4 regions of the Streptomyces sp. NPDC104831 genome follow, and region 4 is predicted to be linked to each of the others. Evidence: riboswitches for the same ligand, from Rfam matches in the RefSeq annotation. Region 4 holds a riboswitch; each other region holds the start of a gene.
The links. Region 4 has a riboswitch for cobalamin ahead of ACZ63H_RS06995 (ribonucleoside-diphosphate reductase subunit alpha). Riboswitches for the same ligand answer to the same signal wherever they lie in the genome.
Positions count from the first base shown of each region.

Region 1: another riboswitch for cobalamin. It lies ahead of nicT (Nickel transporter NicT); the one in region 4 lies ahead of ACZ63H_RS06995 (ribonucleoside-diphosphate reductase subunit alpha).
Region 2: another riboswitch for cobalamin. It lies ahead of ACZ63H_RS20325 ((2Fe-2S) ferredoxin domain-containing protein); the one in region 4 lies ahead of ACZ63H_RS06995 (ribonucleoside-diphosphate reductase subunit alpha).
Region 3: another riboswitch for cobalamin. It lies ahead of ACZ63H_RS18180 (cobalamin biosynthesis protein); the one in region 4 lies ahead of ACZ63H_RS06995 (ribonucleoside-diphosphate reductase subunit alpha).

Region 1 is NZ_JBVJOT010000012.1:77,262-84,272, reverse strand. It holds gene ACZ63H_RS11385 (nucleoside hydrolase) at 1-274, shown strand, start outside; gene nicT (Nickel transporter NicT) at 376-1,458, opposite strand; cobalamin riboswitch at 1,488-1,672, opposite strand; gene ACZ63H_RS11375 (ArsR/SmtB family transcription factor) at 1,751-2,101, shown strand; gene ACZ63H_RS11370 (glycoside hydrolase family 13 protein) at 2,181-3,839, shown strand; gene ACZ63H_RS11365 (DUF4142 domain-containing protein) at 3,876-4,655, opposite strand; gene ACZ63H_RS11360 (Ig-like domain repeat protein) at 4,983-6,956, shown strand; gene ACZ63H_RS11355 (hypothetical protein) at 6,966-7,011, opposite strand, start outside.
Region 2 is NZ_JBVJOT010000028.1:48,892-55,902, forward strand. It holds gene ACZ63H_RS20305 (cupin) at 1-117, shown strand, start outside; gene ACZ63H_RS20310 (helix-turn-helix domain-containing protein) at 359-1,684, shown strand; gene ACZ63H_RS20315 (TetR/AcrR family transcriptional regulator) at 1,803-2,426, opposite strand; gene ACZ63H_RS20320 (haloacid dehalogenase type II) at 2,705-3,403, shown strand; cobalamin riboswitch at 3,642-3,829, shown strand; gene ACZ63H_RS20325 ((2Fe-2S) ferredoxin domain-containing protein) at 3,894-4,274, shown strand; gene ACZ63H_RS20330 (SsgA family sporulation/cell division regulator) at 4,374-4,847, opposite strand; gene ACZ63H_RS20335 (TetR/AcrR family transcriptional regulator) at 4,986-5,474, opposite strand; gene ACZ63H_RS20340 (SRPBCC family protein) at 5,693-6,166, opposite strand; gene ACZ63H_RS20345 (helix-turn-helix transcriptional regulator) at 6,328-7,011, opposite strand, start outside.
Region 3 is NZ_JBVJOT010000024.1:45,896-52,906, reverse strand. It holds gene ACZ63H_RS18185 (cobyric acid synthase) at 1-263, opposite strand, end outside; gene ACZ63H_RS18180 (cobalamin biosynthesis protein) at 260-1,204, opposite strand; cobalamin riboswitch at 1,303-1,445, opposite strand; gene ACZ63H_RS18175 (hypothetical protein) at 1,607-1,834, opposite strand; gene ACZ63H_RS18170 (inorganic phosphate transporter) at 1,870-3,171, opposite strand; gene ACZ63H_RS18165 (lysozyme) at 3,315-4,052, opposite strand; gene ACZ63H_RS18160 (class II aldolase/adducin family protein) at 4,583-5,230, shown strand; gene ACZ63H_RS18155 (alpha/beta hydrolase) at 5,590-6,717, shown strand.
Region 4 is NZ_JBVJOT010000007.1:30,839-37,849, forward strand. It holds gene ACZ63H_RS06990 (ribonucleotide-diphosphate reductase subunit beta) at 1-783, opposite strand, end outside; gene ACZ63H_RS06995 (ribonucleoside-diphosphate reductase subunit alpha) at 783-3,155, opposite strand; cobalamin riboswitch at 3,279-3,407, opposite strand; gene mctP (monocarboxylate uptake permease MctP) at 3,682-5,310, opposite strand; gene ACZ63H_RS07005 (DUF3311 domain-containing protein) at 5,307-5,570, opposite strand; gene ACZ63H_RS07010 (GntR family transcriptional regulator) at 5,706-6,467, opposite strand; gene nagB (glucosamine-6-phosphate deaminase) at 6,949-7,011, opposite strand, start outside.

The DNA.
Region 1 (7,011 bases), on a different contig from region 4:
GCCGCCCGAGGCCGAGGAGGCGGGCGGGCTCGGCGACGCGGGCGCGGTGTGCGCGGTCGCCGACCCGGCGGGCCTCACCACCCGGCTGCTGCCGGTCGAGGTCTCCCTGGCGCCCGGCCCGGCCCGCGGCCAGACCGTCGTGGACCTCCGGCCCCGCCCCGGCGAGTCCGAGATCCACGGCGACGGACGCGAACGGGCACTCGTGGACGTGGCGCTGGACGTGGACGTCGACCGGTACGTGCGGCTCTACCTGGAGACGGTGCAACGGCCCTGAGGCAGCGCCCCGTGCCGGGACCCGTCGTCGGTCGGGCCGTGGTGGCGGTCGCCGGCGGCGCCGTCCACATCGTCGTCGCCGCCCTCGTCGCGCCCGCCGCCTCAGTCGGACGGCGCCGCCCGCACCGCCCAGCGCTCCTCCACCCTCGCCAGCCGCCAGTACCCCAGCGCCGCCGCCCACACCGCCACGAACAGGCCGACGATGAGGTAGCCGACGTTGCCCAGGTCCAGGCCGGACACCCAGCCGGTGACCGGATCGCTGAGGTGGAACTTCTCGTGCAGGACGCCGACCAGTTCGATGGTGCCGATGAAGAAGGCGACGGCGATGGACAGTCCGGTGATGGCGAGGTTGTAGAACACCTTGCGGACGGGGTTGGCGAAGGCCCACTGGTAGGCGAAGTTCATGAACGTGCCGTCCAGGGTGTCGAACAGGCTCATCCCGGCGGCGAACAGCAGCGGCAGGCACAGGATGGCGTACCAGGGCAGGCCGGCCGCCGCGCCCGAGCCGGCCATCACCATCAGGGTGACCTCGGTGGCCGTGTCGAAGCCGAGGCCGAAGAGGAAGCCCAGCGGGTACATCTGCCCCGGCCGGGACACGGACCGGGTCAGCCGGCCCAGCAGCCGGTTCATGAACCCGCGCGAGTCCAGGTGCCGTTCCAGCTCCGTCTCGTCGTACGCGCCCGCGCGCATCGCCCGGAAGACCTTCAGGATGCCCGCGAGGGCCACCAGGTTCAGGGCGGCGATGAGATAGAGGAACGACCCGGAGATCGTCGTGCCGAGCACCCCGAGCACCTGGTGGGTGGCGGAGCCCTCGTTCATCACCTTCCCGGCCAGCGAGGTGCCGCCCGCGATCAGCAGGGCCAGCAGCACGACCACGCTGGAGTGCCCGAGCGCGAACCAGAACCCCACCGACACCGGCCGCTTGCCGTCGGCCATCAGCTTGCGGGTGGTGTTGTCGATCGCCGCGATGTGGTCGGCGTCGAAGGCGTGCCGCATCCCGAGGGTGTAGGCGGTGATCCCGAGCCCCACCCCGAACACCTCGGTCCCGACCTTGTAGTGCCGGGGCGCGACCAGCAGATAGAGGATCCCGAACGCGACGACGTGCAGGGCGAGGATCACCACCAGCAGCCCCGCCGTCTTCAGGGTGTCCTCGCGTCGCCAGCGGAAAGAAGCAGCATCGACCATCGGGTTCACGCTCCAGCACCTCGTGGATCACTTCGTGAGCTGCCGTGGCCGGTCTCCTGGCTTACGGGTCACACGTCCGCCGTCCCTGCCTTCCCGGTCGTACGACCAGTGGCCCGGCGGTGTGCCGGACGGAACGGGAACTCCCCGATCACAGTGGCGAGGGCCGCGTCGACCTTGCATCGACTTCCCGAGCACCACGGCCCGCCCACCGTAGAGGGGCGCGCGGTTTCCTGCATAGCTGCACAGCCGGGCAGGTATGCAAGATCACATCGGGGCCTGCCAGGATGGGGGCATGCATCTCGTGCCTGCCGACCGTGCCGAGCGCCGGACCATCGACGGTCACCGGGTGTGCGAGGCGATCGCCGCCATCGGCGACGCGGGGCAACTGCGCACCTGGGCCGACCGTTTCTCGCTGCTGGCCGACGCCAACCGGCTCGCCCTGCTGCTCGCGCTGCACCGGACGGGGCCGCTGGCCGTCTCCGACCTCGCGATCGCCACGGGCATGAACGACCCGGCCGTCTCCCAGGCCCTGCGGCTGCTGCGCGCGGCCGGGGTCGTCGCGGGGGAGAAAGAGGGGCGCGTGGTGCGCTATCGGGTGGTGGACGAGGACGTACGGGGCCTGTTGGAGCACTGCGGCGCCTGAGCGCCCCCGAAAAGGTTCCCTTTTGGGCAATGTGGACAGATAGAGATTCCCTACTGTCGTCCGTCCCTTGGGAGCCCGTATGGCAGACCGCCCACCGGACCTCTCGTCCAGGAACCCCGACTGGTGGCGCCAGGCCGTCATCTACCAGGTCTATCCGCGCAGTTTCGCCGACGCCGACGGTGACGGCCTCGGTGACCTCCGGGGCCTGACCGAGCGCCTGTCCCACCTCGCCACGCTCGGCGTCGACGCCCTGTGGCTGAGCCCCTTCTACCCCTCCGAACTCGCCGACGGCGGCTACGACGTCATCGACCCGCGCGGTGTCGACGAGCGCCTGGGCACCCTGGACGACTTCGACGCCCTGGTGACCGAGGCGCACCGGCTCGGTCTGAAGGTCGTCGTGGACCTCGTGCCCAACCACACCTCCCATCTGCACCCGTGGTTCCGGGAGGCGCTGCGGGCCGGGCCCGGCTCGGCCGCCCGCGAGCGGTACGTCTTCCGGCCGGGGCGCGGACCGCACGGCGAACTGCCCCCCACCGACTGGCAGTCGGTGTTCGGCGGCAGCGCCTGGCGGCGGGTGGCCGACGGCGAGTGGTACCTGCATCTGTTCGCCCCCGAGCAGCCCGACCTGAACTGGGACAACGAGGAGGTCCGCGCCGACTTCCGCACCACCTTGCGGTTCTGGTCCGACCGGGGCGTGGACGGCTTCCGCGTGGACGTCGCCCACGGCCTGGCCAAGGACCTCACCGAGCCGCTGCGGGACCTCGGCGCCCACAGCACGACCGGCGAGTCGGCCCTGCGGCACCTGCCGCCCGGCAGCCACCCGTACTGGGACCGGGACGAGGTGCACGAGATCTACCGGGACTGGCGCAAGATCTTCGACGCCTACCGCCCGCCGCGCATGGCCGTCGCCGAGGCCTGGGTGCCGGGCGAGCGACGGGCCCTGTACGCCCGGCCCGACGAACTCGGCCAGGCGTTCAACTTCGAGTACCTGGAGGCCGGCTGGGACGCGGAGGAACTGCGCGGGATCATCGCCGACGCGCTGGCCACGGCCCACGCCGCCGGGGCCTCCGCGACCTGGGTGCTGTCCAACCACGACGTCGTGCGGCACGCCTCCCGGCTCGTGCTGCCGCCCGGCACCGACCCGGACGCCTGGCTGCTCACCCAGGGCACGGCGCCCGCGCTCGATCCGGCGGCCGGGCTGCGCCGGGCCCGGGCGGCGACCCTGCTGATGCTGGCGCTGCCCGGCTCGGCGTACCTGTACCAGGGCGAGGAACTCGGCCTGCCCGAGGTCGCCGACCTGCCCACGGAGGTGCTCCAGGACCCGATCTGGGAGCAGACCGGTCACACCCGCAAGGGCCGCGACGGCTGCCGGGTGCCGCTGCCGTGGACGCCGACCGGACCGTCGTACGGCTTCGGGCCCGGCGCCGGCTGGCTGCCGCAGCCCCCGTCCTTCGCGGCGTACGCCGTGGAGGCGCAGGCCGGTACGGAGGGCTCCACGCTGGAGCTGTACCGCACGGCCCTGCGGCTGCGCCGCAAGCTGCTGGACGGCGAGACGCTGACCTGGACGCCCCACGCGCCCGCCGGGGTGCTGGACTTCACCCGCACCGGCGCCTGGCGCAGCGTCACCAACCTGGGCGCCGAGCCGGTGCCGCTGCCGCCCGGCGAGGTCCGTCTGAGCAGCATGCCGCTGCCGGGCGGCGGGGTGCTGCCGCCGGACACCACCGTGTGGCTGGCCTGACCGGGCGCGGACGCCGCGTGGCCGCCCCGTGGGCGGTCAGCCGGCCGGCGGGGCCGGGCTCGTCCCGGCCCCGGGGCCGGGCGTGGTGGCGCCCGCGATGCCGTCGATGTCCACCGGGGTGGAGGTGGCCGACGGCGGCGGGGTGAGGACCACCTCCGGCCGGCCGGCGGCCGGGGGCGGCGGGGTCAGGTCGGAGTCCGGCAGCCTGGGCGGGGTGGTCTGCCGGAACAGGGTCCGGTCGAAGTCGACCAGACCCGTCTTCTCCATCACGGAGATGTGGTCCAGCACGGTGTCGTTGGCCTGGTCGGCGAGGGCCCGGACCAGCGAGTTCTTCGTGGTGGAGCGGATCTTCGCCACCGTGTTGAAGATGGAGCCGTGGGTCATCCGCAGGATGTTGGCGAAGTCGGTGTCGAACCGCCTGCCGCTCTCCCCCTCCAGCTGCCGCACGAAGCCCCGCTGCTGGGGGCTCGCCTCGTCGGGCAGCGCGATGTCCAGCAGGGGGGCGATCTTCCGGCAGGTGGCGTCCAGCGCCGCGTGCCCGTCGACCAGGTGCCGGCTCGCCGTGACCACCGCCGGGGAGCCGCCCTTGCGCAGCCCGATCCGCCCGACCGGGTACTCCCACAGCCCGGCCGCCCGGACCTTCACCACGAAGTCCCGGTCCTGCTCGGTCAGCGGCCCCCACCGCGTGCCGGCGATGACCCGGTCCTGCGCGCCGGAGACCGTGCTCAGGCCGAGCATGCCCGGGTAGGCGAGCGCGGCGAGGGTCAGGGCCATCGCACCGCCCACGAACAGCGTTCCCGTCGTGTTCCGCGACATGCGCACCGTGCCTCCTGCCGGGGGTCTCCGCGTCCACGGCCGGACCCGCGGCGGTCCGCGCGTCCGGTACGCCCAGGCAGTACGGACGCGAGGCCCGTCGCTCTCAACGGCGGCGGGTAAAGATTCCGCGGGTCCGGACGACGGCGTCCCCCCGCACGTCCGAAAGCCGCTGCCGCCCCGGAACCCGGATGCCGGTTGTCAGTGACATGACCTACGCTTTGCACACTCGCCACGCGCGGCCCACGGCTCACGCACAGGGGGTCCACTGACAGTCGCATCCGCGCGGGCACCCATGTCTTTCATTCGTTCCGGGGGGTTCGAATCAGCGTGCGCAAGCGCTCACTCACGGCCGCCACCACCCTGGCGGTCCTGATCAGTTCGGCGGCCCTGGCCGCCACCCCGGCGTTCGCCGACTCCAGCGCCGTCCTGCCGGTGCGGCAGACCGGTGACATCGTCGTGGACGCCGTGCACCGGCAGGTCTTCGTCAGCGATCCGCTGAACGGCAAGATCGTCGTCACCGACTTCGCCGGCGAGGTCGTCAAGCAGCTCACCACCAACCTGTCCGGCGTGTACGGCCTGGAGCTGTCCGCCGATTCCGGCACGCTCTACGCGGCCGTGCAGGACCTCGACGCCATCGCGGTCTTCGACACCGCCACCGACACCGAGACCACGCGCTACGAGGTCGGCGACAAGCCGCTCAGCGTCGCCCTCGCGGGCGGCAGGCTGTGGTTCGGCTACGGCGGCGCCGCAGCGGGCGACCTCGGCTCCGTGGACCTGACCGCCGAGGACCACAAGGTCACCCTCGGCCAGGACGGCGACTGGTACGAGGCCCCGCTGCTGGACGCCGCGCCCGGCTCGGACACGCTCGTCGCGGGCGCGGTCGGGCAGAGCCCGGTCGAACTGGCCTCGTACGACGTCTCCTCGGGCACCGCCACCAAACTGGCGAGCACCCGCGAGGCGGGCAGCAACCTCGGCGACCTCCAGGTCACCCCCGACGGCAAGGACGTCGTGGTGGCCAGCGGCGCCCCGTACTACCAGCAGGTGTTCCGCACCGCCGACCTGAACGAGGACGGCAAGTACGTCACGGACGCGTACCCGAACTCGGTCGCCATCGCGCCCGACGGCACGGTCGCGGCCGGCATCGACGGCACGTACGACCCGGACGTGTACATCTTCCGGCCGGGCAGCAGCGAGGCGGTGCGCACCTACGACTTCCCGAACACGGGCACCGGTTCCGGCTCCGACCTGCTGGTCCGCGCCGGTCTGGCCTGGGCCCCGGACGGCTCCCGGCTGTTCGCGGTGACCCGCAACAGCCGGGGCGTGGTCTCCCTGCGCGTGCTCACCGCGCCCGCCAAGGCGGCCACCACCGTCACCGTGGACGCGCCGGCCACCGCGGCCCGCGCCAAGCAGCTCACCGTCAAGGGCAAGGCCACCGCCGGGACCGCCCTGCCCGCCGGGACGAAGCTGACCGTGACCCGCACCGACCTGGAGTCCCCGAAGGGCAAGGCACTGCCCGCGGCGGTCACCAAGGCCGACGGCACGTTCTCGTTCACCGACACCCCGCCGGCCGGCGGCAAGGTGACGTACACGGTGGCCTACGCGGGGGACGCCGGGCACACGGCGGGCTCGGGTTCGGACGCCGTGGACGTCTCCCGCGCCAAGCCGGCGCTGACCGTCGACAACAACGGCAAGGTGTACGCGTACGGCAAGGACGTCAAGTTCACCGCGCACCTCGGCAAGACGTACAAGAACCGCACGGTGGAGATCTGGGCCGACCCCTTCGGCTCCGACAAGCCGAACAAGCTGGTGAAGTCCGGCAAGGTCGACGCCGACGGCAACCTGTCGGCCACCCTCGACCTGAAGCGGGACACCAAGGTCACCGCCAAGTTCTCGGGCGACTCCCGGTACACGTCGGCCGCCGCGTCCAGCACGGTCGGCGCCAAGGTCGCCGTGTCCGCCTCGCTCTCCGGTCACTACAAGAAGAAGTCGACGTGGGGCCACACGTACCACTTCTTCCACAAGAACAAGAACCCGCTGGTCACGACCAAGATGTCGTACTACCGGGGGCGGGCGCAGAAGTTCGAGTTCGAGGTGTACTACCAGGGCCGCTGGTACCCGAGCGAGCCGGCGTACTTCAAGCTCGGCTCCGACGGCGTGTCCAAGGTCAGCATCACCGGCGACCACGGCGAGGACGTCGGCTGGCGCTTCCGGGTTCGCTCGTCGTACGTCAACGGCTCGTCCGGCGACACGGTGAACTCCACGACGCACGGCGCCTGGCAGTACTTCACCTTCACCAAGTGACGACGGGGCCTAGGGGGCGGCCTGGAGGCGGCCCAGCTGGCGCCGGATGTCCTCC
Region 2 (7,011 bases), on a different contig from region 4:
CCGCACTACACCGCGATCCGCTTCCTCGCCGACCGCACCGGCGGCGAGTCCTTCCTCCTCCCGGACGGCATCGCCGCCCGCTTCCCTTCGTTCGACGACCTCCTCGCCACCCCGTGAGCGGTACCGCCGCCCGGCAGCGCGGGCGGCGGCGACAGGCGGAGCGGCCCGCCGCGGCGCCCACGCCCGCCGGGCGGCCGGTGCCGAGCCACCCGCACCGGCCCGCCTCCGCGAGGCCACGTAGACGATCCGAGTGAATTCTTCTGGGGGCTTGACCGTGTTACGGCAACCAGCACAGGGCTTGACAGCCGTCCACTCCTCCCACGACGGACCCGACCGCGCTCCGGGTGCCGTCGCTCCCATGGCGTTCGGGCAGTTGCTCCGGTGCCACCGCACGCGGCGCGGGCTGTCACTCGCCCAACTGGCCGAGCGGGTGCACTTCCACCGAGGCCACCTCAGCCGGATCGAGACCGGCAAACGCCCGCCCTCGGTGGGTTTCGCCGAGGCCTGCGACCGGGCGCTCGGCACGGGCGACACGTTCACCACCATCGCGTCGGCCCTCGAAGCGGCCGCCCGCCAGCGGCAGGGCTGGGTCCGGCCCGCCCAGCTCCCGGTGGCCAAGCGGATCTTCGTGGGCCGCCGGGACCTCATGGACCGGCTGGACGAACTGCGTCGGGGCCACGAACGGTCCCTCGCGGTACCCGTCGCGGTGGTCCACGGCCCGCCGGGCGTGGGCAAGAGCACGCTGGCGGTCCACTGGGCACACCAGGCGGTCAGCGACGGCCACTTCGCGGACGGACAGCTCTTCGCCGACCTCCAGGGCATCGGGTCCGGTACCGCGGCCGCTCCCGTCGACGTCCTCGGAGACCTGCTCCTGGCCGTCGGCGTGCCCGCCGAGCGCATACCGGCGGGTCTGAGCCAGCGAGCCGCCACCTTCCGTTCCTACCTGCACGGCCGCTCGATGCTGCTGGTGCTGGACAACGCCGCGGACGCCCGGCAGGTGCTCCCCCTGCTCCCCGCCTCCCCGGGGTGCGCCGTGGTGGTGACCAGCCGGTCGGCCCTGCCCGGCCTCATGTCCCGGGTGGACGCCGTCTCCCTGCCCGTGACGGAGTTGCGCCCGGCCGAGTCCGCCTCGCTGATCCGGTCGGCCATCGGCGAGGTGCGTGCCGACGCGGCCCCCGACGCGGTGGACGTCCTGGCCGAGCGTTGCGGGCACCTGCCCCTGGCGCTCGCGCTGGCCACCGAACACGTCGTCAGCCGGCAGGACGCGAGCGCCCGCGCCCTCGCCGCCGAACTGGAGTCCGAGCGTGCCCGGTTGAACCTGGCCGCCGGTGACATGACACTGCGGGACGCGTTCGACGCCTCGTACCGGGCGCTGGACGAGTCGAGTGCGCGGGTGTTCCGGCTGCTCGGCCGTCTCCCCGCCGGCCGGTTCGACGCGGCGGACACCGCGGCGACGGCGGGCGTCAGCAAGGACGAGGCCATGCGCGTGCTGCGCGGCCTCGCCGGCGCGCACCTCATCCGGCACCGCGACGAGCGCCACTACCACCTGCCCGGCCTGCTGCGCGCCTACGCCGCCGACCTGTCGCGGAGACTGGACGGGGAGCCGGAGCGCACGGTGCCGTGCGCGGTGGACGGCCCCCGCCCGGCGCCGTCCACGCGCTCCTTCTCGTCGCTGGTCGCCTGAGCCCGCCCCGGGACGCGACCGGAACGACCAGCGGCGAAGAGGAGCCGGTCCTGCCGTTTCACCGGGCCGGGAGCACCCGGTCCGGGCGGGCCGAGCCGTCACCGCCCGCCAGGGGGCGTCACCGGGTGAGCGATCGCTCCAGCAGGACGGCGGCCACCTGTTCGGCGCGGTCGATCGCCTGTTCCACCGACCGCATGGACTGGGTGACGCACGCGCCCTCGTGCAGGATCAGGACCTGTGCGGCCAGTGCCGCAGGGTCCTCGACGTCGGCCTCGGTCGCCAGGTCCTCCAGGTACGCGAGGAGCCACGCCTTCTGATCGCGGGCCACCTCGCGGCCCGGGTGGTTCTCGGGCAGTTCCACGGCGGCGTTGATGAACGCACAGCCCCTGAGCTGACTGCGCTCGCGCATCCAGTCGCGCAGCGCGCCGAACGTGGCCAGGATCTTCTCGCCGGGCGGACCGTCGTGGCTGTTCACGTGCTTCACCAGAGTCGAACGCCACAGACCGTCACGGGCCCGCAGATAGGCGACGATCAGATCGTCCTTCGAGCCGAAGCGGTCGTAGAGGGTCTTCTTGGTGACCTCCGCCGCCTCGGCGATCGCCTCCACGCCGACGGCGCGGATGCCCTGCTCGTAGAAGAGCCGGGACGCGGTCTCGAGGATCTTCACTCCGGCCGGGGTCAGGTGCCGCCCCCCACGCGACCTGCGGCTGCGGCCGGTGATCGTCTCGTCCTTGACAGTCACGCCCCGACACTACACCCATCGGTATGGTTAGAGAAGGTTCACAATCGGACGTCATCGTTCCGCCGTGTCGAGTGCGGTGCCCGCTCCGGGCGGGCTCGACACGCCCACCGTCGGCGCAGAAGGGGTGCCGGGCCCTGCCCCCGGGCCACGCTGTCCCGGGTGACGGCGATCGAGCCGGGAACGGACGGTGCGACGGACCTCCCCACGCGATCGGCCACCCGCCCGTACAGGCAACCGTTTCGGGGCCGGTACCCGAACGCCGGTGAGGGGAGGACGCGATGGCCGGGGCGAGCGGCATCGAGGTCGTCGTCTTCGACGTGCTCGGCACGATGGTCGACGAGCCCGGCGGACTGCGGGCCGCGCTGCGTGAGGCGGTGCCCGCGGCCGACGACGCCCTCGCCGGACGCCTGCTGACCGAGTGGCAGCGGCACGTCGAACACGAACAGCGTCGCGTCACCGAGCAGCGGCGCCCCTATGCCAACTCCGAGGTGATCGACCGGGAGGCGGCCGAGCGGGTGGCCGCTCTCGCCGGGATCGGCGACCCGGCGGCCGTGGCACGACTGGCGACGGCCGGCCGTCGCCTGAGCCCGTGGGAGGACGCGCCCGCCGGTCTGGCGCGCTGCGCCGGACGCCGCCCCGTCCTCGGACTGAGCAACGCCGCCCGGACGGCGTTGCTGCGTCTCAACGCCCACGCCGGACTGCGCTGGCACCAGGTCCTGTCCGCCGAGGACGCCCGCGCCTACAAGCCCGCGCCGGACGTGTACCGGCTCGCGCTCGACGCGGCGGGCTGCCCGCCCGAACAGGTGCTGATGGTCGCCGCCCACGCCTGGGACCTGCGCGGGGCCCAGGCGGTGGGCATGCGGACCGCCTACGTGCGCCGTCCGGTGGGGGACCCGCCCGCCGACGGCGACACCTTCGACTGGCGGGTGGAGAGCCTGGCGGAACTGGCCGACGCGCTCCCCGCGCCCCACTCCTGACCGACCGCGGCCCGCAGGCCGCGCTGCCTCGGTGACACGGTGCCGCCCTCCACGGGCGCGGGTCCGGCCGAGCGCCGCGGCTGCGGGGAAGGCCGGCGTCCCCTCCCAAGTGAAGGGCTCCTGGGCGCGGTCGCTGTTGCCCGCGCCCGGCGGCAGTGGAGTGCGGGGGAGCACCGCACCACCCGAACCGGCTGGCATCCGGCGGGGCGGGCCCGGTTCCGGCGGGGTCGGCGGATCCCCTCGCAGGGTGGCATGATGACCGGCGACAGGGCGACGGCGGAACGAGGAAGCCGGTGTGAATCCGGCGCGGTCCCGCCACTGTGATCGGTGAGTGAGTCCCGTACGGCCACTGCCCCCGACGGGTGGGAAGGCCGGGACGAACCGTGACCCGAGAGCCAGGAGACTCACGTCGTCGCCTCCTCGAAGGACCCCGGGGCGGATCTCCCCGGAGACAGGGGTGTGGGGCGTGTCCGGGACAAGGGACGGGGAAGTGTCCGGCGCGGAGGTGGCCGCGCGACCGGCCGGTGGCGCGCCGTGCCGGGTCGTCGTGTGCCGGGACTGCTGCTGCGGCAGTCCGAAGGTGACCGGTGTCGACCACGCCGCACAGGCCGCGCGCCTGCGTGCCGAGGCGCCCGTACGCATCTCCGCCTGCCTCGACGTGTGCGACCAGGCCAACGTGGTCGTCGTGCAGCCCTCCGCCGCCGGGCGGGCGGCCGGAGCCCGGCCGGTGTGGCTGGGGCTGGTCAACGACCCGGCCGCGACGGAGGACATCGCCGCCTGGATACGGGCGGGCGGCCCCGGCATCGCCCCCCGGCCGGAGATCCTCGACCTGTACGCGTTCACCCCACGGGGCCGCCGCACGGCTTCCTGAGCGGCGGGGACCGCCACGGCCGGACATGCGGCGAGGGAGGGCGGACGGTGCGGGCGCGGCGGAGCCGTGTGCGAACCCCGCCGAAGCGGCGCCGCGGGGTCAGTCGGACTCCTTCCCGGGCCCGCGGAGCAGCTCCTCGGTCGTGGCGTCCCAGTCCACCGCGGCGAACTCGCCACCGGCGGGAACGAGTGCGTAGGTGTGCTCCAGCCACTCCGCGAGCGGTGGTATGGGCAGTTCGAACAGCGCGGCCATGTCACCGGAGGCCAGTTGGAGCCATGCGGTGTCCCGTTCCTCCGGGTGCGAGGGCCACATCCGGACGTCGCCGGCGCCGCTCGCCGAGTACAGCCCCTGGTGCAGCAGATCCCGCCCGATCCGCCACACGACACGCGAGCCGCCGCCCTCGATGAGGAACTCCACGCACACGGTCAAGGGCAGTTCGGGGTCGTACCGGAACGCGGCCCGGATCGTCTGCCGTGCCGAGAGGTCCAGCACGCGCTCGATGTCCAAGGTCAGCTCAGGACGACCGCGCGGTGCCGTTCGGCCGGCGTCCACACCTGGCTGGTAGCCGCTCATGACGGAGGGATCCTTCCCTGAGGCGGAAGCTGACACGACCTACTCTTGCTCTTCGGTGCTCGCCGTACATAAGTAACTTGACCGTCGGACGCCGGCTGCCGCGACAGTGCTCGGCCTGGTCGGGGCCTCGCCGGAGTATCAGGTGGCACCGAGGCCGTTGAGCAGGGTGTCGACGACCACGTCCGCCGCCTGCCCGGGACTCAGCTCGGGCAGTTGCCGGGACACCAGGTGCATGAGCTGGGGCAGCAACGCGCTCGCCCACCCCCGCGGGAGGCCGGGGCGCAACAAGCCCTCGTCGATCGCGCGTTCGAGGAAGGCGTCGACCTCGCGGACGGACGCGTCACGGCGCGCGCGGACGGCCTCGTCGGCGAGCATGCGGGCCAGGTCGACGGGCCAGGTCCGGTTGACGGTGATGATGTTCTCGACGTAGCGGTGCAGGGCGACGGCGACGGGTGCCTCGCGCAGCCGGGCGTCCTCGATGGCCTCTTCGATGGCCGAGAGCCGGCAGGCGTAGATGGCGGCGAGGAGTTCCTCACGGCCGGCGAAGCGCCGGTAGACGGTGCGCCGGTCCACGCCCGCCTCGGCCGCGATGCTCGCGATGCTCGCACCGGGGTCGGCGGCGAGCATGCGCGCTCCGGTGGTCAGGACGGCTTCCAGGTTGCGTGCTGCGTCGGCTCTCACCGCACCGAGTCTAGCGGACCGACTGTGCTGGATAAGAGGTCTTCTGTCTCTGTAGCGAGTAGGAATTGCAATCAACTGCCACGCCAAAGAGGCGAATACGCCTCATGGCGGCTCCGGCCGGGCGGCCGTCCCGCACCGCACCGCACCGGCCGCGCGCACCCCTCTCACGGGGCGCTCTCGGAGAGCCGCCCGAGCTGCGCGATCCACAGGGTCGTCAGGTGCCGGGCCCACAGGGGACACGAGGCGTCCAGGGACCGGGCGGCGGGACCGCGGGCGACGGTCGCGGTCACCACGTGGGTGCCGCCCGCGACCGCGGTGAACAGCCAGGCCTGGTACGACTGCACACCGGTGCCGACACCCGACCAGCCGAGCCGGCGGGGCGGGATGTGCTCTCCCATGAAAATCTCGAAACGCTGCCCGAGGAACAGTACTTCGAAGGCCCTCGTGATCGGCGCGGCCCGCACCTCGGTGATGCCCGGCACCCACTGCGGCCACCGCGCCACATCGGTGAGCAGGGCGAACACCGTGCCGGGCGAGGCGTGCACGACGGCCTGTGCCTGGCAGTAACCGTGGGCCTGGTCGGGCGAGAAGCCCGAGGGCCAGTGCATGTCCGGATGGCTGTCCGAGGCACCGCGCATCCGGCTCCCCTCTCAGTGGCCCCGACGCCCTCACGCACGGCCGCCGGAGGGAAAGGCCCCGCCAGGGCCGTTCCCGCGTCCACTGTGCGCGGGGCTCCGCGGCCCCGCATACGTCAAATGACTGAGCGGACGGGGCCGGTGGCCGGCCCGTGCCGGCCGGCTCAGCCGTCCCGGTCGAGGCCGAGCCCGGACAGTGCCTCCCTGAGCGCGGTACGCGAAGCGATGCCCAGTTTCGGATAGATCTGGTACAGGTGCGTACCGATGGTGCGATGGGACAGGAAGAGCCGCTCGGCGATCTGCTTGTTGGTCAGCCCCGTCGCCGCCAGCCGGGCGATCTGCAGTTCCTGAGCGGTCAGCGTCACGCTTCCCGGCCCCGCGGCGGTCGGCGTGGACAGGCCGCTCGCGCGCAGCTCGGCCGTCGTACGCGCCGTCCAGGGCGCGGCGCCCAGCCGCTGGAAGACCTCCAGCGCCAAGGTCAGCTGCTCCCTGGCCTCTGTCGTGGCACGCAGGCGTCTGAGGCGTTCACCGTGGAAGAGGCGCACGCGCGCGGCGTCGAAGGGCCAGCGTTCCGCTCCGGGCAGCGACAGGGCCCGGTCGAACAGGGCGACGGATGCCTCGCCGGGCGTGGTCAGTGCCTCGCAGGCCAGGACCAGCAGCTTCAGCCGGGGCGACAGCTCGGCCATCGCCGACGCGCGCATCGCCGCCGAGTGGGCCGCGGCCTCCTCCTCCCGGCCGGTTCGCAGGGCCGCCTCGACCAGGTCCATCGTGCCCCACATGGCGATCGGTACGTAGGGGGCCACGGTTCCGGGCGGGCTGAGCGTGCGGGCGTGCCGGTAGGCGGTCTC
Region 3 (7,011 bases), on a different contig from region 4:
TGGCTGCTCTGCTCGCCGCCGGGCTTGAGCAGCACCGGGTTCATCAGCGCGGTCGGCTCGATCCGGCAGGCCTGGGCCTGCATGGCCTGGGCCCGGCCGATCTCCGCGCCCTCCCGGGTCACGAACGAGTTCAGGGACATGTTCTGCGCCTTGAACGGCGCGACCTTCACGCCCTGGCGGACCAGCCACCGGCAGATCCCGGCCGTCACGACGCTCTTGCCGGCGTCCGAGGTGGTGCCGGCCACGAGGAGGCCACCGTTCACTTCCCACGTCCTTTCAGGAGTGCGCGCGCGGCGAGTGTGGTGCCGAGGGCGAGCAGGCCGACGCGGCGGGAGAGCCGTACGGCCCGGTCGATGTCGGCGACCTCGACCGGCCGTCCGGTGCCGCCGTTGAGTACGGGCCGGTGCTCGACCCGGCCGCCGTAGGAGAGCGTCCCGCCCAGGCGTACGCCGAGGGCACCCGCGAAGGCGGCCTCCACGGGACCGGCGTTGGGGCTCGGGTGCCTGCCCGCGTCGGCCCTCCAGGCGCGCAGGGCGCCGCGCGGGTCGGGTCCGGCGGCGGCGGCGAGGGCGGCGGTCAGCCGGGCCCCCGGCCAGCCGGCGACGTCGTCGAGGCGGGCGGAGGCCCAGCCGTAGCGGCGGTGGCGGGGCGACTTGTGGCCCACCATGGCGTCCAGCGTGTTGACGGCCCGGAACCCGAGCAGACCCGGCACCCCGGCGACCGCTCCCCACACCAGGGCGCCGACCACGGCGTCGGAGGTGTTCTCGGCGACCGACTCGACCACGGCCCGGGCCATCCCGTCGGCGTCCAGCGCCTGCGGGTCCCGGCCGCACAGGTGGGGCAGCCGGGCGCGGGCGGCCTCGATGTCCCCCGCCGCCAGGGCGCGTTCGACGGCGCGGGCCTCGCGGCCGAGCGAGGTGCCGCCGACGACGGCCCAGGTGGCGGCGGCGGTCAGCGCGACGGAGGCGGTACGGGAGGGGCGTGCGGCGCGTGCGGCCAGCGCCCCGAGTGCGACGGCGCCACCGGCGCACACGGCGGTGTGCAGGGCGCCCCAGCCGCGGTGGTCGTGCCACAAGGCGCCTTCCACGGCCGTGGCCGCGCGGCCGAACGCGGCGACCGGGTGCCCGCGGCGGGGATCGCCGAGGAGCAGGTCGCCGAGGACGCCGGCGGCGGCGCCGTACGCGTAAGTGCGATCGGCACCCATCGGCTCAGCCGGCCGTGGGCACAGGGGTGTTCCCGGTACGGGTCCTACGGCAGCCGAGCATGGCGATTCGTGTCCTCACTCAGGGTGTCCACGCCCTGGTTCGACGGATTCCGGCGGCGAGAGTTCCTGGCTCCCGGGGAGTTCTTCCCCGGTGACAGTGGCGGGACCGCGCCGGATTCGCACCGGCTTCCTCTTCTGCCGCCGTACATGGCCTGGGCAGTCCACCACGTGCCCGGAAGGGCCGTCAACTTGCCTTTGACCTGGGATGCCCGAGTGTGCTGAGGCCCACATCGCGGGCCGCCGGGCGGGCCTGACGGGAACCGCCCCGGCATGCGTCCGCCCCGCCGGGTCCGGCGGGGCGGGCCGGTCGGCGGGGCGGTGCGGGGATCGGGGGGCGGGCGGTCAGCCCTTGCCCACGATCAGGTAGATGCCGTAGGCCACGGCCGCCGCGCAGGCCGCGAAGCAGACGTAGGCGCCGGTGACGGCGAGCGCGGCGGAGCCGCCCCGGGCCGCGGCCCGCTCGCGGCGGGACAGGCCGTTGATGCCGAGGGTGAACAGGGCCACCAGGCCCACCGTGAACACGACGCTGGTGCCGAGAACGGAGCCGAGGGCCGCCCAGTCGATCGTCATGGGGATGCTTCCTTCGAGTAACCGTGCGGGCGGGGTCAGACCGTGGCGGCCGGCGGGGCGGCGGCGGGCGCCGGCTCGGTGGCCGGGGCGGGGATCGTGGCCGTCAGGCCGGCGGTCGCCAGGCCGGCGGTCGTCAGTTCCCCGGCGGCCGGGGCCGTCAGGTCGCCGGCGATCTGGCCGGCGGGCGGCGGGGTCACCGCGGCGATGGCGGCGGTGACGACACCGGCCGGCTCGCCGGTCTCCTCGACCACGTTGGTGTGGTCGACGACCTCGCGGCGGGAGATCTTCCAGATCGCGGCGCTCGCGGCGACCAGGAAGACGGCGACGGCGGCGGTGCCCCAGTCACCCAGGTCGGTGACGGACTCGGCGCCCGCGCCGACCAGCGCGGCGGCCGGCAGGGTGAGCACCCAGGCGACGGCCATGCGGGTCGCGGTGGACCAGCGGACCACGCCGCCCTTGCGGCCGAGGCCCGCGCCCATCACCGAGCCGGAGACGACATGGGTGGTGGACAGGGAGAAGCCGAGGTGGGAGGAGGCCAGGATGGCGGTCGCGGCGCCGGTCTGGGCGGCGAAGCCCTGGCGCGGCTCCAGGTTGGTCAGGCCCTTGCCCATGGTGCGGATGATGCGCCAGCCGCCGATGTAGGTGCCGAGCGCGATGGCCAGGCCGGCGGAGAGGATGACCCAGGTGGGAGGGTTGGAGCCGGGGGCGAGGGAGCCGCCCGCGATCAGGGCCAGGGTGATGATGCCCATCGTCTTCTGGGCGTCGTTCGTGCCGTGCGCGAGGGAGACCAGGCCCGCGGAGGCGATCTGGCCGGCCCGGTAGCCCTTGCGGCCGGCCTCGGTCCCGGCGGTGCCGCCGACGCCGTAGGAGAGCCGGGTGGCCAGGAACGAGGCGAGGCCCGCCACGACCGGCGCCGCGACGGCCGGCAGCAGCACCTTGGTGACCAGGACGCCGCCGTGGACGGCGTCGAAGCCGGCGGAGGCGACGGTGGCGCCGACCAGGCCGCCCATCAGGGCGTGCGAGGAACTGGAGGGCAGGCCCACCAGCCAGGTCAGCAGGTTCCAGAGGATCGCGCCGACCAGGGCGGCGAAGATGACCTCGGGACGGATGCCGGTCTCGTCGACGAGACCCTTGGAGATCGTGTTCGCGACCTCCACGGAGAGGAAGGCGCCCGCAAGATTGAGGGCGGCGGACATGGTCACCGCGATCTTGGGCTTCAGGGCGCCTGTGGAGATGGTGGTGGCCATCGCGTTCGCGGTGTCGTGGAAACCGTTCGTGAAATCGAACGCGAGAGCGGTTACCACCACAATCGCGAGGATCAGCGAGAAGCTTTCCATTTACCCAGGCAATCGTTCGAGGTCATTGGCTGGATGAACGTAGGCAACCTGAGTGAACGGAAGATGAACTGAGACGGGCGCAGTGGTGTCGGTAACGCCATGCCGACGTCGCGTTCCACGCCGCCGGGCCGGGCGCCCCTTGGCTACCGGGTCCTCGCGAAGATCCGCAACCGGTCCAGGGTGCCGTTGAAGAGATCCTGGTCACCCGGCAGCGCGCCCTTCACGCGGTGCTGCCAGAAGGTCCAGTACCGCCAGCCGCCGGGCAGCGCCCCCGGCCGCGCCGTGCCGTACCGGGCGATCCACAGCGGGTGGTCCTTGGAGAACGCGCGGCTGTTGCCGGTGCACAGCTTCCACCACTGGGTCGTGGTGTAGATCACCGGGCGGCGGCCCGTCCGGCGCCGGGTCTCGTCGCTGAACGAACGGATCCAGCCGACCATGCCCTTCTTGCTCAGCCCGTAGCACTTGCGCCGCGCGTTGTACGGGTTGTACTCGATGTCGAGCGCCGGCGGCAGCGTCCAGCCGTCCGCCCGCCAGCCGCCGCCGTGCCGCACGAAGTACGCGGCCTGCTTGGCGCCGGAGGACCGGTCCGGGAGCGCGAAGTGGTACGCGCCCCGGATCAGCCCCGCCTTGCGGGCGCCGGAGTACTGCCCGGCGAAGTAGGGGTTGCGGTAGCCCGTGGACTCGGTCGCCTTGACGAAGACGAACCGGGCGCCCTTCTTCCGGGCGGCCGGCCAGTCCACGGGCCCCTGGTGGGACGACACGTCGTGGCCCTTGGGCGGCTTGGCCGCGGCGGTCGCGGGGCCGGTGAGGGCGAGGACCGCCGCCACGGCCGCGGCGAGGACGCTCGCGCGGCGACGGGCAAGGGTGGGTACACGGGCCATGCGACTCCCCCGGGGGATGGCGGTCGGCGGGCGCGCCGGGCCTCGGGGCGGCGGCGGCCGTGGGGTGGGCAGGAAGCAGTCATTCAAGGTCCGCCGATCACGAAAGTGAGGGCGATTTCAGGCGTTTCACACCCAATTCCGCCCGTTCGGCCTCACGGCCCCCGGCCCGGAACCACCGGTCCGTCCGCTCCCCGCCCCGCCCCGCCGGCTGGCAGGATCACCGCATGGCTGAACCGCGACGGAACGTGGAAGACGGGCGACGGGACGAACGGCGGGACGGGGAACCGGCCGCGCGCCGGGCCGGCCGGGGGAGCGGGACGCCGGCCGGGGACGGGGGCGCACGCCGGGGCGCGGGGGAGGGGCGGGCCGAACCGGGCGCCGCGGCGCCGGAGGGCGGACAGGTCGGCGATACGGCGCCGGAGGCGGGGCGGAGCGCACCGGGCGGTGGGGCCGCCGGGGTGGAGGGGGCCGCGCCGGTCGGTGGGGCGGCCGAGGCGGGGGAGGCCGCGTGGGGCGGTGGGGCGGCCGGGGTGGGGCAGGACGTGGCGCTGCTCTGGGAGGAGGTGGTCGCCACGGCGCGGCGGACCGTCGCCGACGGACTGGTGGTCGGCACCTCCGGCAACGTCTCCGCCCGCCTCGGCGACCTCGTGCTGGTCACCCCCTCGGGCGTGCCCTACGACCGGCTCACCCCGGCCGACCTCACCGGCGTCGACCTCACCGGCCGCCAGGTGCTCGGCCGCCTCGTGCCGACCAGCGAGCTGCCCATGCACCTCGCCGTCTACCGCACCACCGACGCCCGCGCGGTCGTCCACACCCACGCCGTGCACGCCACCGCGGTCTCCACGCTCGTCCCCGAGCTGCCGCTGGTCCACTACATGGCCGCGGCCCTCGGCGGCCCCGTACGGGTCGCCCCCTACGCCGCCTACGGCACCGACGAGCTGGCCGGGAACATGCTCCGCGCCCTCGCCGGCCGCTCCGGCTGCCTGCTGCAGAACCACGGCACGGTCACCCACGGCGCCACCCTCGACCAGGCCTACGACCGCACCGCCCAGCTGGAGTGGATGTGCCGCCTGTGGCTGACGGCGTCGGCGGTGCCGGGCCTGAGCCCGTCCCTGCTGACCAAGGCACAACTCGCGGAGGTCGGGGAACGCTTGAAGGGGTACGGCCAACGGAGGTGATCCCCTTGCCGAGCGGCAACCCGTCCCGCGCCCCGCGGACCCCGCCGGTCCCGCGCGCTCCGCTCCACCAGGCCCCGCCGCCCCGTCCCCCCGCGGTCGAGCGGGTCCGCCCGGCTCCGGCCGCTCCCGTGCGGGCCGCGCTCGCCGGTCTCGGCCGCGTCGCGCGGGCCGGCCTCCGCCGGGCCCGGCCGTCCGCGTCGTCCGCGTCGTCCGCGTCCACCGCCCTGCGCCGCGCCCTGCCGGGCCGGCCGGCCCCGGTGCTCCCGCGGACCTCGTCCCGCCCGTCACCCCTCCCACGGCCCTCACCCCGCCCCGCGGTTCGGCTGGCCGCCGTCCGCCCTCCCCGTGACACTGGAGCCGTGCGTACCGTCACCGCGACCGCCAGTGCGGTCACCGCCGTCCTGGCCGCCGGCACGGCCTCCGTGGTCGCCGGCCGGCTCGCCAGCGACGCCGCGCTGAAGGCGTCCGCGGGCCGTCCGCTGCCCACCGAGCCCCGGCTCACCGTGCACGGCACGGCCGCCGGCCGGATCACCCTCACCCGCGACCTGGCCGCCCTGCGCCCCGGCGTCTACGGCCTCGCCGGCGACGGCTCGCACGCGGTCGTCGGCCCCGTCCTGGAGGGCACCCCGCACGCCGCCGACACCGTCGTACGGCGCCTGGAACGCGTCACCCACGGCACCCTCGCGCCCGGCGACGCGGCCTGGCTCACCCCCAACCTGTACGTCGGCAACCCCCGCACCGCCCTCGGCCTGGACCACGCCGACGTCGACGTGCCCGGCGAACTCGGCACCCTGCCCGCCTGGTTCGTCCCCGGCGCCCGGGACACCTGGGTGATCGCCGTGCACGGCCTCGGCACCACCCGGGAGCACGCCCTGAACGTCATGGGCTTCCTGCACGCCCGCCGGCTGCCCGTCCTCGCCCTCGCCTACCGCGGCGACCCCGGCGCCCCCCGCCCGCCGGACCGGCTGAACCACCTCGGCGAGACGGAGTGGCGGGACGTCGAGGCGGCGATCCGGTACGCCGTGGGCCGGGGCGCCCGCCGGGTCGTCCTCCTCGGCTGGTCCACCGGCGCCACCATGGCCCTGCGCGCCGCCGAGCACTCCGCGGTCCGCGACCGCGTCGCCGGGCTCGTCCTCGACTCCCCGGTGCTCGACTGGCAGGCCACGCTGCGCGCGCTGGCCCGCGCCCGCCACGTCCCGGAGCCGCTGCTGCCGCTCGCGGTGCGGGCCGCGCAGGGCCGGGCCGGACTGCGTACCGACGGGCTCGCCGGGGCCGCCGTCCCCGGCCGGCTCCAGGTCCCCGCCCTGCTCGTGCACGGCCCGGGCGACCGGGTCGCCCCCTGGGAGCACTCCCGCCGGCTCGCCCGGCGCCTGCCCGGCCTCGTCACCCTGCACACCGTCCCGGACGCCCCGCACGCGGCGATGTGGAACGCGGACCCCGAGGAGTACGAGGAACGGCTGCGCCGGTTCCTCACCCCGCTGCTGTGACACCCCGGCGCCGGGCCCGCCGGCGCCGGTGGCGGACATTCCGCTTACGGCCGTGGCACCGGTCCGGCCACGGCCGTACGACTGGCTCGATCCCGCCCGTCCGCCGCGTCCCGCGCCCCGTGCGTTGGCCAGTCCCGTCGCCCGCCGTGACATTCCGTTTGGGTTTTCGGACCGTCAACCGGAAGACTGCACCCGTGACGTCCCGTATCCCGCGCGACTCCAGGCTCCGACTCGTCCGACCTCGACCCCTGGCCGCCGCCCCCAGAGCTGTGAACCAGCGGCGCCCCCGCCGCG
Region 4 (7,011 bases):
GCACAGGTCGCGGGCGAACTGGAGCTCGGCGGCGACGGCTTCTTCGAGCATGTCGGTGACCTGCTGCCGGAGCTGGTCGTCGAAGAGGTCGGGTTCTTCCTTGCGGACGGTGTCGACGACGTCGAAGGCGAAGCTCATGTGCATGGTCTCGTCGCGGAAGACCCAGTTGGTTCCGGTGGCCAGGCCGTGCAGGAGGCCGCGGCTGCGGAACCAGTAGACGTAGGCGAAGGCGCCGTAGAAGAAGAGTCCTTCGATGCAGGCGGCGAAGCAGATGAGGTTGAGCAGGAAGCGGCGCCGGTCGGCCTTGCTTTCCAGGCGGTCGATCTTTTCGACCTCGTCGATCCACTTGAAGCAGAATTCTGCCTTTTCGCGGATGGAGGGGATGTTCTCGACGGCGGCGAAGGCGGCGGCGCGGTCGTCGGGGTCGGGGAGGTAGGTGTCCAGGAGGGTCAGATAGAACTGGACGTGGACGGCTTCCTCGAACAGCTGGCGCGACAGGTAGAGGCGTGCTTCGGGGGAGTTGATGTGTTTGTAGAGGGTGAGGACGAGGTTGTTGGCGACGATGGAGTCGCCGGTGGCGAAGAAGGCGACGAGGCGGCCGATGAGGTGTTGTTCCTCGGGGGTGAGCCTCGCGAGGTCGGCGACGTCGGAGTGGAGGTCGACCTCTTCGACGGTCCAGGTGTTCTTGATGGCGTCCCGGTAGCGTTCGTAGAAGTCGGGGTAGCGCATGGGGCGCAGGGTGAGTTCGAAGCCGGGGTCGAGCAGGTGGGTGTTGCGGGTCATTACTGGCAGGCCTCGCAGGACTCGGGGTTTTCCAGGGAGCAGGCGACCGCTTCGGGGTCCGCGGCGGTCTGCTGTGCGGGGAGGGTGGGCTGTGCCTGGGCGGCGCGGGCGATGCGGGTCGCGGGCCGCGAGCGCAGGTAGTACGTGGTCTTCAGCCCGGACTTCCAGGCGTAGGCGTACATCGAGCTGAGCTTGCCGATGGTGGGGGTTTCCAGGAACAGGTTCAGCGACTGGGCCTGGTCCAGGTAGGGGGTGCGGGCGGCGGCCATGTCGATCAGGCCGCGCTGGGGGATCTCCCAGGCGGTGCGGTAGAGGGTGCGGACGTCCTCGGGGATCCACCGGAAGTCCTGGACGGAGCCGTTGGCCTCGCGCAGGGCCTCGCGGGTGCGGGCGTCCCAGACACCGAGGTCCTTGAGGTCCTGCACGAGGTAGGAGTTGACCTGGAGGAACTCCCCGGACAGGGTCTCGCGCTTGAACAGGTTCGACACCTGCGGCTCGATGCACTCGTACACGCCCGCGATCGAGGCGATGGTGGCCGTCGGAGCGATCGCCAGCAGCAGCGAGTTGCGCATGCCCGTCTTCGCGATGCGCTCGCGGAGGGCGTCCCAGCGCTCGGGCCAGGTGAACTCGACGCCGTAGTGGTCGGGGTGGAGGACGCCCTGTGCCGTGCGGGTCTTCCGCCAGGCGGGCAGGGGGCCGTTGCGTTCGGCGAGGTCGGCGGAGGTCTCGTACGCGGCGAGCATGATGCGCTCGGCGATCCGCGTGGACAGGGCCTTGGCCTCGGCCGAGTCGAAGGGCAGCCGCAGCTTGAAGAAGACGTCCTGGAGGCCCATCACCCCGAGCCCGACGGGTCGCCATTTCGCGTTCGAGCGTCCCGCTTGTTCGGTGGGGTAGTAGTTGATGTCCACGACGCGGTCGAGGAAGGTGACGGCGGTGCGGACGGTGGTGTCCAGGCGGTCCCAGTCGATGTCGCCGTCGTGGACGAAGGCGCCGAGGTTGACGGAGCCGAGGTTGCAGACGGCCGTTTCGCCGTCGTTGGTGACTTCCAGGATCTCGGTGCAGAGGTTCGAGGAATGGATGACGTTGCCGGGTTCGGCGGTCTGGTTGGCGGTGCGGTTGGCGGCGTCCTTGAAGGTCATCCAGCCGTTGCCGGTCTGGGCCAGGGTGCGCATCATGCGGCCGTAGAGCTCGCGGGCGGGGAGGGTCTTCCTGGCGAGGCCGGCGGCTTCGGCCTTGCGGTAGGCGGTGTCGAAGTCCCGGCCCCACAGGTCGGCGAGTTCGGGGACGTCGGCGGGGGAGAAGAGGGACCACTGGGCGTCGCTGTTGACGCGGCGCATGAACTCGTCGGGGATCCAGTGGGCGAGGTTGAGGTTGTGGGTGCGGCGGGCGTCCTCGCCGGTGTTGTCGCGCAGTTCGAGGAATTCCTCGATGTCGCAGTGCCAGGTCTCCAGGTAGACGGCGGCGGCGCCCTTGCGCCGGCCGCCCTGGTTCACGGCGGCGACCGAGGCGTCGAGGGTCTTCAGGAACGGCACGATCCCGTTGGAGTGCCCGTTCGTCCCCCGGATCAGCGAACCCCGCGAGCGGACACGGGAGTACGACAGCCCGATGCCGCCGGCGTGCTTCGACAGCCGGGCCACCTGGTGGTAGCGGTCGTAGATGGAGTCCAGCTCGTCCAGCGGGGAGTCCAGCAGGTAGCAGGACGACATCTGGGGGTGCCGGGTGCCGGAGTTGAACAGTGTGGGGGAGGAGGGCAGGTAGTCCAGGCGGCTCATCAGGCCGTAGAGGGAGGCGACCTCGTCCAGGGAGCGGACCGTGTCGTCCTCGGCCAGCCCGCTCGCCACGCGCAGCATGAAGTGCTGGGGGGTCTCGACGACCTTGCGGGTGATCGGGTGGCGCAGCAGGTAGCGGCTGTGCAGGGTGCGCAGGCCGAAGTAGCCGAAGCGGTCGTCGGCGCCCTCCGCGACGGCCGACTCCACCAGCGCGTCCAGCCGCTCGGCGTGGGCGCGGACGAACGCGGCGGTGCGGTCGGCGACCAGGCCCTCGCGGTGGCCCACCGCGATCGACCCGGTGAAGGACGACACGCCCTGGGAGGCGGCCTCGGCCCGGATCGCGAGGGTGAGCAGCCGGGCGGCGAGCCTGGAGTAGGCGGGGTCCTCGGCGATCAGGCCGGCGGCGGCCTCCGTGGCCAGCTCGCGCAGTTCCGCCTCGTCGGCCCGCGCGGACCGGCCGCGCAGCGCGGCGGCGGCGACCCGGCCGGGATCGGCGTCGGGCAGGTCGGCCGTCAGCTCGGACAGGGTCCGCAGCAGCGCGGCACCGGGACCGTCGGTCTCCGGTGCGCTGACCGAAGCCGGGTCTGCTGGCGCGATGGTCACGTGGGGGTCTCCCTCGCTCGGCACGGGGCCTGGCGGAGGGCAGGGGCGACCACGAGCGCGCACGGCGTCGCGTCCGCCGGCCCATTCCACGAGGCCCGGACGTCGGAACACACCCGGACCGGGAGGCCGGGTGGGCCGTCGGCAGGTCTTCGGACTGGACAGGCGCGCGGACACGCGAGTCACACCGTTGCGGGACAGTTCCGGATTCGCACCGGATTCCCCTGCGACGACAGCGAGGACGAGCATACATCTAGTGCCGGGCTGTCCCCTCACCCCCAGATGTTGTGTCGCCCCCGCTCCGGACGGTCAACGGACGGACGGGGAGCGTGAGGCCGGCGGTGGGGGGGCGGATCTCCGGCGTCCGCCGGTACCGGCGCGGGTGACACCGCCGGGCGGCGCGACGCCGTGCCGGCCCAGGGCGGGGCCCGGTGCCGGGTACGGCGGACCGGCAGGGCGGGCGGGTACGGCGACGGGCCGCCGGGGAGTGTGCTCCCGGCGGCCCGTCGCGCGGAGTGGGCCCGGTGCCTCAGTGGCCGGCGCCGGCCGTGGCGGCCGGCAGCTCCACCTGGACTCCCGGGTCGCCGGAGTCCGCCGTGTAGTCCTCCGGCTTGGTCTCGTCGATGCCCTCCGGCGCCTTCACGGCCTTCAGGACGACCGTGAGGACCACGGTGACCAGGACGTTCAGCACGAACGCCGTCAGGCCGATGTAGCCGATCTCACCGATGCCGGGGATCTCCTTCGCGGAGCCGCCGAAGTGCTTCTGCGTCGGCGAGGCCACCCCGTACGCGGCCACCGTGCCGTAGACCATGCCGACCGCCCAGCCGGCCAGCAGCGCCCAGCGGTGGAACCAGCGGGTGAACAGGCCGCCGACCAGCGCGGGGAACGTCTGCAGGATCCAGATGCCGCCCAGCAGCTGGAAGTTGATGGCGACGGTCTTGTCCATCGTGAGCACGAAGACCAGGGCGCCGACCTTCACCAGCAGGGAGACCAGCTTGGAGACCTTGGTCTCCTGCGCGGCCGTCGCGTTCGGCCTGATGAAGTCCTTGTAGATGTTCCGGGTGAACAGGTTGGCCGCCGCGATGGACATGATCGCCGCCGGGACCAGCGCGCCGATGCCGATCGCCGCGAACGCCACGCCCGTGAACCAGTCCGGGAACATGTCCTCGAACAACTGCGGGATGGCGAGCTGGCCGTTGGAGACCTTCACCCCGGCCGCGATCGCCATGAAGCCCAGCAGCGCCAGCAGTCCCAGCATCAGGGAGTACAGCGGCAGGATGGTGGTGTTGCGGCGGATCACCTCACGGCTGCGCGACGACAGGGTCGCGGTGATCGAGTGCGGGTACATGAACAGCGCGAGCGCCGAGCCGAGCGCCAGCGTGGCGTACGTCCACTGGCCCGCCTCCGGCGGCGTCACCGCCCCGCGAGGCTTGCCGGTGGCCGGGTTGACCTGGCCGAAGGCGTGGCCCGCCTTGGCGAAGATGTCGTCGAACCCGCCCAGCTTGATCGGGATGTAGATGATCGCCACCACGATGACGATGTAGATCAGCGTGTCCTTGACGAACGCGATCAGGGCGGGGGCGCGCAGGCCCGAGGAGTAGGTGTAGGCCGCCAGCACACCGAAGGCGATGAGCAGCGGCAGGTCCTTCACGAACCAGTTGGTGTTCTCGCCGCCGCCGACGCCCATCACGTCCAGCACCGCCTGGATGCCGACCAGCTGGAGCGCGATGTACGGCATCGTCGCCAGGATGCCGGTCACGGCCACCGCCAGCGACAGGCCCTTCGAACCGAACCGGCCGCGCACGAAGTCGGAGGTGGTGACGTAGCCGTGGCGGTGCGAGACCGACCACAGGCGGGGCAGGAACGTGAAGATCATCGGGTACACGAGGATCGTGTACGGCACCGCGAAGAAGCCGGACGCGCCCGCCGCGTAGATCGCCGCCGGCACGGCGACGAAGGTGTACGCCGTGTAGAGGTCACCACCGAGCAGGAACCAGGTGATCCAGGTGCCGAACGACCGTCCGCCCAGGCCCCATTCGTCCAGGGAGTGCTCGTTCTCGGACCTGCGCCAGCGCGCGGCCAGGAAGCCCATGACCGTGACGGCCAGGAAGAAGAAGATGAAGACGCCGAGCGCGACTCCGTTGACACCGTCCTTCACTTCGCCGCACCCCCGTTCGCTTCCCCGCGGGCGCGCTGGTCACGCTGCCAGAGCTTGTACGCCAGCATGGTGAGAACGGTGGAGACCAGCACCCAGAGCATCTGGTACCAGTAGAAGAACGGGATCCCGATGAGTGCGGGGTCGGTCTTGGCGTACGAGCCGACCCACAGCATCGCCACGAAGGGCGCGACGAGACACAGGGCGATGATCACCCTTCCCGGTGTCACCACCGGTGGTCTCACTTCAGGCGTTTCGGACATGGCACGGCTCCGTCCCCTCGCTGATCACCTGTGCAATGAGCAGGAAATCTAGGTGACTGTGTCATGACAGCGAAAGCCCTCGTCCGCATATCGGTATATCGATTCAGCGAACGTGTGCGGCCGATGACCCGGCGGTTACTCCACCGGGCGCTTCAGCCGGGCGACGAACTTGTACCGGTCCCCGCGGTAGACCGAGCGCACCCACTCCACCGGCTTGCCGTGGCGGTCCAGCGAGTGGCGGGAGAGCATCAGCATCGGCAGGCCCACGTCGGTGCCGAGCAGACCCGCCTCGCGGGGGGTGGCCAGGGAGGTCTCGATGGTCTCCTCGGCCTCGGCGAGGTGGACGTCGTAAACCTCGGCTAGCGCGGTGTACAGCGAGGTGTACTTCACCAGCGATCGCCGCAGGGCGGGGAAGCGCTTGGCCGACAGATGGGTGGTCTCGATCGCCATCGGCTCGCCGTTGGCCATGCGCAGCCGCTCGATGCGCAGCACACGTCCGCCGGCGGTGATGTCGAGCAGCTCGGCCAGCCGGTCGTCGGCGGTGATGTACCCGATGTCCAGCAGTTGCGAGGTCGGCTCCAGGCCCTGGGCCCGCATGTCCTCGGTGTAGGAGGTGAGCTGGAGCGCCTGGGAGACCTTGGGCTTGGCGACGAAGGTGCCCTTGCCCTGGATGCGTTCGAGCCGGCCCTCCACGACCAGTTCCTGCAGGGCCTGGCGCACGGTGGTCCGGGAGGTGTCGAACTCGGCGGCCAGCGTGCGCTCGGGCGGGACCGGCGTGCCCGGCGCCTGCGTCTGCGTCATGTCGAGCAGATGCTTCTTCAAGCGGTAGTACTTGGGCACGCGCGCGGTACGGGTGATGCCTGCCTCGTTCTCCGCACTGCTGACGTCGGTGCTCATGGTCTGCCTTCCCGGCTCCGGGTGCCGAAAGCGACCGACATCCCATCGGCCACGGCTCACATCGTGGCACGGGTTGCTGTGCCGGCACCCCGCCCGCACGCTCCGTGATCCCCTCTGTATACCGCCGCACCCGCTGTTGGTCTAGTCCATCCCCCGGGGAGCCGCGCGACCGCCGACGGAACGGAGGAGTGGGACAGGGGCGGCGGGGCCGGTGGCACGGGCGGGCCCCGGTCGCCTGGGTCGGTGCGCGGGGGAGGAGCGGCGCGGGGGCGGCAAGGGCGCGGTCCGGCCGGCGGCGTACGGCGCAATCCGGCCGCGGCCGGCCGGACCGCCGACGCTCCCCGCCCGGCCGGTGACCAAGGGCCGCAGCCGTCCGGCCTGGGGAGCGCACCCGGCCCCTTCGGTCCGCGGACGCCTTCAGGCCGTGGCGGGGACGCGCTCCCTCACGGCCCGGTCCGGACTCCCCGGCCGGTGACTCCCGTCAGATGCCCTGCCACTGCGGCTTGTTGGCGTAGGTGTGGCGGAAGTAGTCGGCCAGCTTCAG